DNA from 2 places in the Streptomyces sp. AHA2 genome. Region 1 is predicted to be linked to the other one. Evidence: riboswitches for the same ligand, from Rfam matches in the RefSeq annotation. Region 1 holds a riboswitch; the other holds the start of a gene.

Region 1 (3,205 bases):
CTGCTGCGCTACGACGGCCCCGTGGAGCTCGCCACCTGGCGCTTCGCCACCCAGCCGCTGACCATCGGCGGGCAGCGCGTCGAGGCCGGCGACCCGGTCCTGGTGGTGCTGGCGGCCGCGGACCGGGACCCGGAGCGCTTCGCCGACCCGGACGTACTGGACCTGTCCCGCCGGGACAACCAGCACCTCGGATACGGCCACGGCATCCACTACTGCCTCGGCGCCCCCCTCGCCCGGCTGGAGGGCCGGACCGCGCTCGCCACGCTGCTGACGCGCCTTCCCGACCTCCGGCTCGCCGCCGACCCCGCCGAGCTGCGCTGGCGCGGCGGTCTCATCATGCGCGGGCTGCGGACCCTCCCGGTGGAGTTCACGGCGGTGTGACGGCCGCCATGACCGACGAGGGCCCCGGCCAAACATGACACGCCGTCATGTCTGTGATCTTCACGTGATCTGCGCGGCATGAACTTGTGACAAGTGATCGTGTGCCGATACGTTCACCCATCAACGCGGCCCGGTCACGGCGCCGCGGAGGTCACTGCTGTCTTGCGAAAGGTCTCCGTATGCTCTCCGGGAACGGTCGTCACCGTCGCCCCCGCCAGGCTCCGGCTCTCCTCGTCGCGGCCGGAGTGACCGGCTCCGCCATCGCGATCCCGCTCCTCGGGGCCTCCGGTGCCAGCGCCGCCGACGGCACCACCTGGGACCGGATCGCGGACTGCGAGACCGGTGGGGCCTGGAGCCAGAACAGCGGCAACGGCTACTTCGGCGGCCTCGCGCTCTCCCAGGAGGACTGGGAGAGGTACGGCGGCCTCGAGTACGCGGCGAGCGCCGATCTGGCCAGCCGCTCGCAACAGATAGCCGTGGCCGAGAGAATCCTCGCCGACCAGGGGGTCGGCGCCTGGCACACGTGCGGGCTCCTCTCCGGTCTCGGGGAGGGCTCCTCCGGTGCGTCCGGTGCGTCCGGTGCGTCCGGCGCGTCCGGAGAATCCGCTCCGACGGATTCGCCGGGATTGCTCGACTCCCCCGGCTCGTCCGCGTCCTCCGCCTCGCCGTCCCCGTCGGCGGCGTCTCCGTCCTCCTCTCCGTCGGGCGCGGCACCGTCTGGCACTCCGTCAGCATCTGCGGACGAATCGGCTGATTCCGGCAAGTCGTCCGACTCTCGCACTGCCGGTCAGGGGCCCGGCGACTCGCGGTCGGCCGCGCCCGGCAGTGACGAATCCGACAACTCGCGTCCGAGTGCCGGGTCTTCGGCTGTGGCCGACACCGGCTCCGGCCGGCACCGCGGCCCCAGCGCCGACGAGAGCGCCGAGTCCACGGACGGCCGTACGGGCGGGTCCTCCGGCAAGCACGCCTCGCGCGGCGAGGAGGCGCCCGGAGAGGAGTCCGAGGGCGCCTACATCGTCGGTGTCGGGGACAGCTCGTGGTCCATCGCCGACTCCCTCCGGATCAGCGGCGGATGGCACGAGCAGGACGCCGGGGACGGGAACGCGGCCGACGGCGATTCGGCCCTCGTTCTCCCCGGTCAGACGCTCACGGCGGAGGACGAAACGGACGGGAAGTAGCCGTTCGGGCAGTGCGGGGAACGGGGGCGGAAGTCCCCCCGAAACGACGCGAGTTCACGCCCCGTTTCATGGCCTATGTCCCGTATGGACACGGTGAGAGATAGATCTCAGAAGCCCTGATCGTCTTTGAAATTCCGGCGATCGCCTGTCTACGGTCGTGACCGCTCGCCACCGCGAGCCCCGGCTGCCGCAACGCCGAATCCTGCCAGCGGCCGCACGGGAACAGTCGTCGCGTCAAGCGCCGTAGGCAGGAGCGGGGGACCCAAGGTAGGTGCCCGACCGGCTCGTCGAGCCGGAAGGGCTAGGGGTGGAGCCGCGTCCCGTGAGGGACGTGGCCGGGCAACTCAACCGGCCCGAACCCGACAGCTCACCTCGCAGGCGTCGGTGAGGGGATCCATCCATGCTGTTTTCCGGCAAGGGCAAGCACCGTCGTCCGTCCAAGGCCACTCGCGCCATCGCCGTCGCCGGCGTCGCCTCCGCCGCCGTCGCCGCTCCGCTGATGGCGGCCGGCAACGCCTCCGCCGCCACCGCCTCCGAGTGGGACGCGGTCGCCCAGTGCGAGTCCGGCGGCAACTGGTCCATCAACACCGGCAACGGTTACTACGGCGGTCTGCAGTTCTCCGCCTCCACCTGGGCCGGCTACGGCGGCACCAAGTACGCCTCCACCGCCGACCAGGCCACCAAGGCGCAGCAGATCGAGATCGCCGAGAAGGTTCTCGCCGGGCAGGGCAAGGGCGCCTGGCCGGTCTGCGGCAAGGGCCTGTCGAGCGCCGGCTACACCGGCGGCGGTTCCTCGAGCGACTCCGGCAGCTCCGCCGGCTCCTCGCAGCAGAGCCAGCAGAGCCAGCAGAGCCAGCAGAGCACCGAGTCCCGCGAGACCCAGCAGCAGCCGGCCTCCCGCTCCGACGAGCGCCCGGCCGCCAAGAAGACCGTCACCACCCCGACCGGCAAGAAGGTCAAGAAGGGCGACGGCGAGTACAAGGTCGTCACGGGCGACACCCTCAGCTCCATCGCCGCCGAGGAGAAGGTCAAGGGCGGCTGGGAGAAGCTGTTCGAGCTGAACAAGGACATCGTCGAGGACGCCAACCTCATCTACCCGGGCCAGCAGCTGCACCTGAAGTAAGCAGCGGCCCACCCCGTCCCCACGGGCCGGGCTCCCCGCCCCGGCGTGTTCCCCCGTACACGCCGGGGCGGGGTGTTTTCCGGCCGGGCCTTCGCGGAGGTTTCGGCCGGTCTTGGCGAACCGGCTTTGTTCCGTTCGGAAACAATTTACTCTCGGTTCTGTCCATGGGGTGGGCGACCCGGTGGCCGATCGCCCGGAGCCGGTTAGGCTCATGTCGCGAGCCACCGCGGCCCGCACCTCGCCGGGTCCACGCGACCCGCGTAACCGCGTCACATCAGAAGGAGATGCTCGTGCCGTCCATCGACGTCGTCGTAGCCCGGGAAATCCTGGACTCCCGAGGCAACCCCACGGTCGAGGTCGAGGTCGGCCTCGACGACGGCAGCACCGGTCGTGCCGCCGTCCCGTCCGGCGCCTCCACGGGCGCCTTCGAGGCCATCGAGCTGCGCGACGGCGACTCGAACCGCTACCTCGGCAAGGGTGTGGAGAAGGCCGTCCTCGCGGTCATCGAGCAGATCGGCCCGGA
Region 2 (3,205 bases), on a different contig from region 1:
TGCCGCGTGCCTGGAGCCACTTGCCGAGGATGGTCTCGGACTCGCCGCCCCGGTTGCCCTCCGCCCACGCCGAGTAGACGTCGGCGGTGTCGACGAAGTTGCCGCCGGCCGCGGTGTAGGCGTCGAGGACGGCGAAGGACCGGTCCTCGTCGGCGGTCCAGCCGAAGACGTTGCCGCCGAGGGCGAGCGGGAAGACCTCGAGGTCGGACGAGCCGAGCTTGCGCGAAGACGTCGTAGCAGTCATGCCCTGCGTCAACGACCGTGCGGAACAGCCCATTCCGGCGTAGGCGCAAAGTCCGGGCAAACCGGCGCCGGACGTACCGGCAGCCCTGACGTCGGGGGGTCGTCGTCAGGGCTGCCGGTGCTTCGCGGGCTCGGTGGGCCTACGGGTTCAGTCCCTTGCCCCGCAGCCACGCCATGGGGTCGATGCCGCCGGCGGAACCGGCGGAGTGGACCTCGAGGTGGAGGTGGGCGCCGGTGACGTTGCCGGTGGCGCCGACGCGGCCGATGACGTCGCCGGTGCTGACCTTCTGGCCGACGCTGACGCCGATGGACGACTGGTGCGCGTACCAGATCTCGGTGCCGTCATCGAGGGTGAGGACGGTCTTGTAGCCGTAGGAGCCGTTCCAGCCCGCCTCGGTGATGGTGCCGCTGTGGACCGCCTTGATCGGCGTACCGGTGGGAGCGGCGAAGTCGAGGCCGGTGTGGTAACCGGAGGACCAGTAGGCGCCGGCCTGGCCGAAGGAGGAGGTGATGGTGTACGAGGAGGTCGGCAGCGTGTACTGCTTGGCGAGGGCGGCGAGGCGCTCGGCCTCGGCCTTCTTCTCGGCCGCCTCCTCCGCCTTCCTCTTCTCCTCGGCGGCCTTGGCCTTGGCTTCCTTCTCGGCCTGGGCGACGGCCTCCTGGGCCGCCTTCTGGGCGGCGGCCGCGGCGTCCTCGGCGGCCTTGGTCTCGATCTGGTCCTGCTGGTGCTCGACCTGGGCCATGATCCGGGCGCGCAGGGCCTCACCGGCGCCGTCGGCGCCCTGCTCGGCCTCGGCGGTCGTGGCGCCCAGGCTGCTGAGCGGGGTGGCGGAACCTTCGGGGGTGTCGTCGTCCGAGAGGAGGGAACCCACCGAGGGAAGGTCCGGGACGGAGATCGACACCGGCGGCTTGCCGGTCTGGGCACTGGCCATGCCGCCCGCGCCGACGGCGGCTATGACACCGACGCCGAGGACGGTGGAACTGCGGGCGAGCCCTCCGCCGCGCTGCTTGGAGACGCGGTGCCGGCCACGGACGGGGCGGATGGTCTCCGCGGTGGGGTTCCACTCCTGGAACGGGCCCTCGTCGGTGCGCTGAGGGCCGAAGCCGAAGGTCTCGGGGTCGCGCTGGTCCGCCGCGAACGGGGCCGTGGGGGCAGGCCGGTTGGACGCCACGTGGGCGTGCTCCTTTCCTTCCTTCTCGCCTACCGGGTTAGCTGACGGGTTCGGAGCAGGAAGGTCTCCTACGCGCGTATACCTGCCGTGCTGCCACGGCGGCATCCGCCCGATTCACCCCAAGTGGTGGTTCCCCGGTTCCCTTTCGGGATTCGGCGCGTGCGCACGGAGCCGCCTTCTGTGACGGCTGGGACGACCGCGCTGCGTTATCGAACGTTAATGGATGGCGCGGTGCGTATTCCAGCGCTTCCGCTTGATCATTAACCTTTTTCGCGCGGACCAACCTGCCACGACCGGGGTGAATCGGGCGAGTTGACCGTCTCCTCGGCGGCGCAGGAGACTTGACGGTGTGTCAGTTGTTATGCACAGCGGGGCGGTTCAATCACCGTGCGTGACGGCCGGTCGGGGATCGTGGGGGGAATGCACCGAGGGCCGGAACCCTTGTCGGATTCCGGCCCTCGGCCTTCAGTAGCGGGGACAGGATTTGAACCTGCGACCTCTGGGTTATGAGCCCAGCGAGCTACCGAGCTGCTCCACCCCGCGTCGTTGTGTTCACCAGTGTACGCCATCCGCGGGACCCCCCGCGCACACCCCGGCCCGCGCCGCCGGAACCGCGCCCGGGCACCGCCCCGGGCGCGGGCACCGCGGTCAGCGCAGCAGGTGCCGGTTCGGGGCCTTGGCCCGCTCCTCGTACTCGGGCAGGACGACGACCTGTGCTCCCCCGGCGGCCAGGACACCGCCCCCGTCCGCCCCGGCCACGAAGGTGTCCGGCTCGCGCCAGGCCGTGACGACCCGCCGCACGCCCGCGTCCAGGATCAGCCGGGCACAGGGCGCCGGACGGGAGGCGCGGCGGGCGCAGGGTTCGAGGCTGCTGTAGACGGTCGCTCCGGCCAGCCTCGGGTCGGCCGGGTCGAGCTTGGCCAGGGCCGCCTCCTCGGCGTGCACGACCGGGTCGCCGCCCTCGCGGGAGTGGCCGCGGGCCAGTTCGGCGCCGTCGGCCGCGACCACGACCGCCCCGACGCTGAACGCCGTGTCCGCGGGTGGGCACCGCTGCGCCAGTTCGCAGGCGACGGCCAGCCAGTGGCGGTCGGCGGCGACCGGGAGCGGTCCGGTTCCGGGGGCGGTCGGTTCGTAGCGCATGAGGACGACGTCCTCGATCCGGCGGGTCTCCAGCAGCCGCAGGCGGCCGGACGGGTAACCGCCGGGCCCGAAGAGGCGGGGTGCGGCGGGGTCGCCCACGAAGAGCGGGGCGAGGACCAGCTGGATCTCGTCGGCGAGCCCCTGGGTGAGCAGCTGGGTGTGGATCAGGCCGCCGCCCTCGACCATCAGCCGCCGCACACCCCGTACGTCGTGCAGGTGGGTGAGGAGCCGGCGCCAGTCGAGCTCGGCGCCCAGCGGGACGACGTCGGCGGCCAGGCCGAGGGCCCGGGCCCGCTCGGCGCCCTCGCCGGTGGTGTACAGGATCTTCTCGCCGCCGGTGTGCCAGAAGGCGGCGTCCGGGTCCAGGTCACCGGTGCCGCTGACGGTGACCTTGAGGGGGTACGCCGGCCGGCCGGCGGCGGTGCGGGCGGCACGGCGCTCCGGGGAGTTCACCAGCAGGCGCGGGTTGTCGGCCCGGATCGTGCCCGCGCCGACCAGGATCGCGTCGGCCGACGCACGCACCTCGTCGACCCGGTCGAAGTCGGCCGGGCTCGACAGGAGCAGGCGTTCGGGTCCGGTGTCGTCCAGGTAGCCGTCGAGGGAGACGGCGGCGGACAGCAGGACGTACGGGTGAGGCATCGACGCTCCGC

What was found. A riboswitch is a leader RNA that binds a small molecule or an ion and turns the genes downstream of it on or off. The one in region 1 is predicted to bind cyclic di-AMP.
Region 2: linked by a shared signal. The riboswitch ahead of Q5694_RS07345 (M23 family metallopeptidase) and the one ahead of Q5694_RS24680 (transglycosylase family protein) in region 1 are both predicted to bind cyclic di-AMP.

Annotation. Positions count from the first base shown of each region.
Region 1 is NZ_JAUQWJ010000013.1:101,847-105,051, forward strand. Features, by position in the region: gene Q5694_RS24670 (cytochrome P450 family protein) at 1-381, shown strand, start outside; gene Q5694_RS24675 (transglycosylase family protein) at 561-1,559, shown strand; cyclic di-AMP (ydaO/yuaA leader) riboswitch at 1,789-1,955, shown strand; gene Q5694_RS24680 (transglycosylase family protein) at 1,960-2,682, shown strand; gene eno (phosphopyruvate hydratase) at 2,973-3,205, shown strand, end outside.
Region 2 is NZ_JAUQWJ010000003.1:21,448-24,652, forward strand. Features, by position in the region: gene Q5694_RS07340 (aldo/keto reductase) at 1-244, opposite strand, end outside; gene Q5694_RS07345 (M23 family metallopeptidase) at 384-1,415, opposite strand; cyclic di-AMP (ydaO/yuaA leader) riboswitch at 1,428-1,583, opposite strand; tRNA gene Q5694_RS07350 (tRNA-Met) at 1,885-1,958, opposite strand; gene Q5694_RS07355 (dihydrofolate reductase family protein) at 2,064-3,194, opposite strand.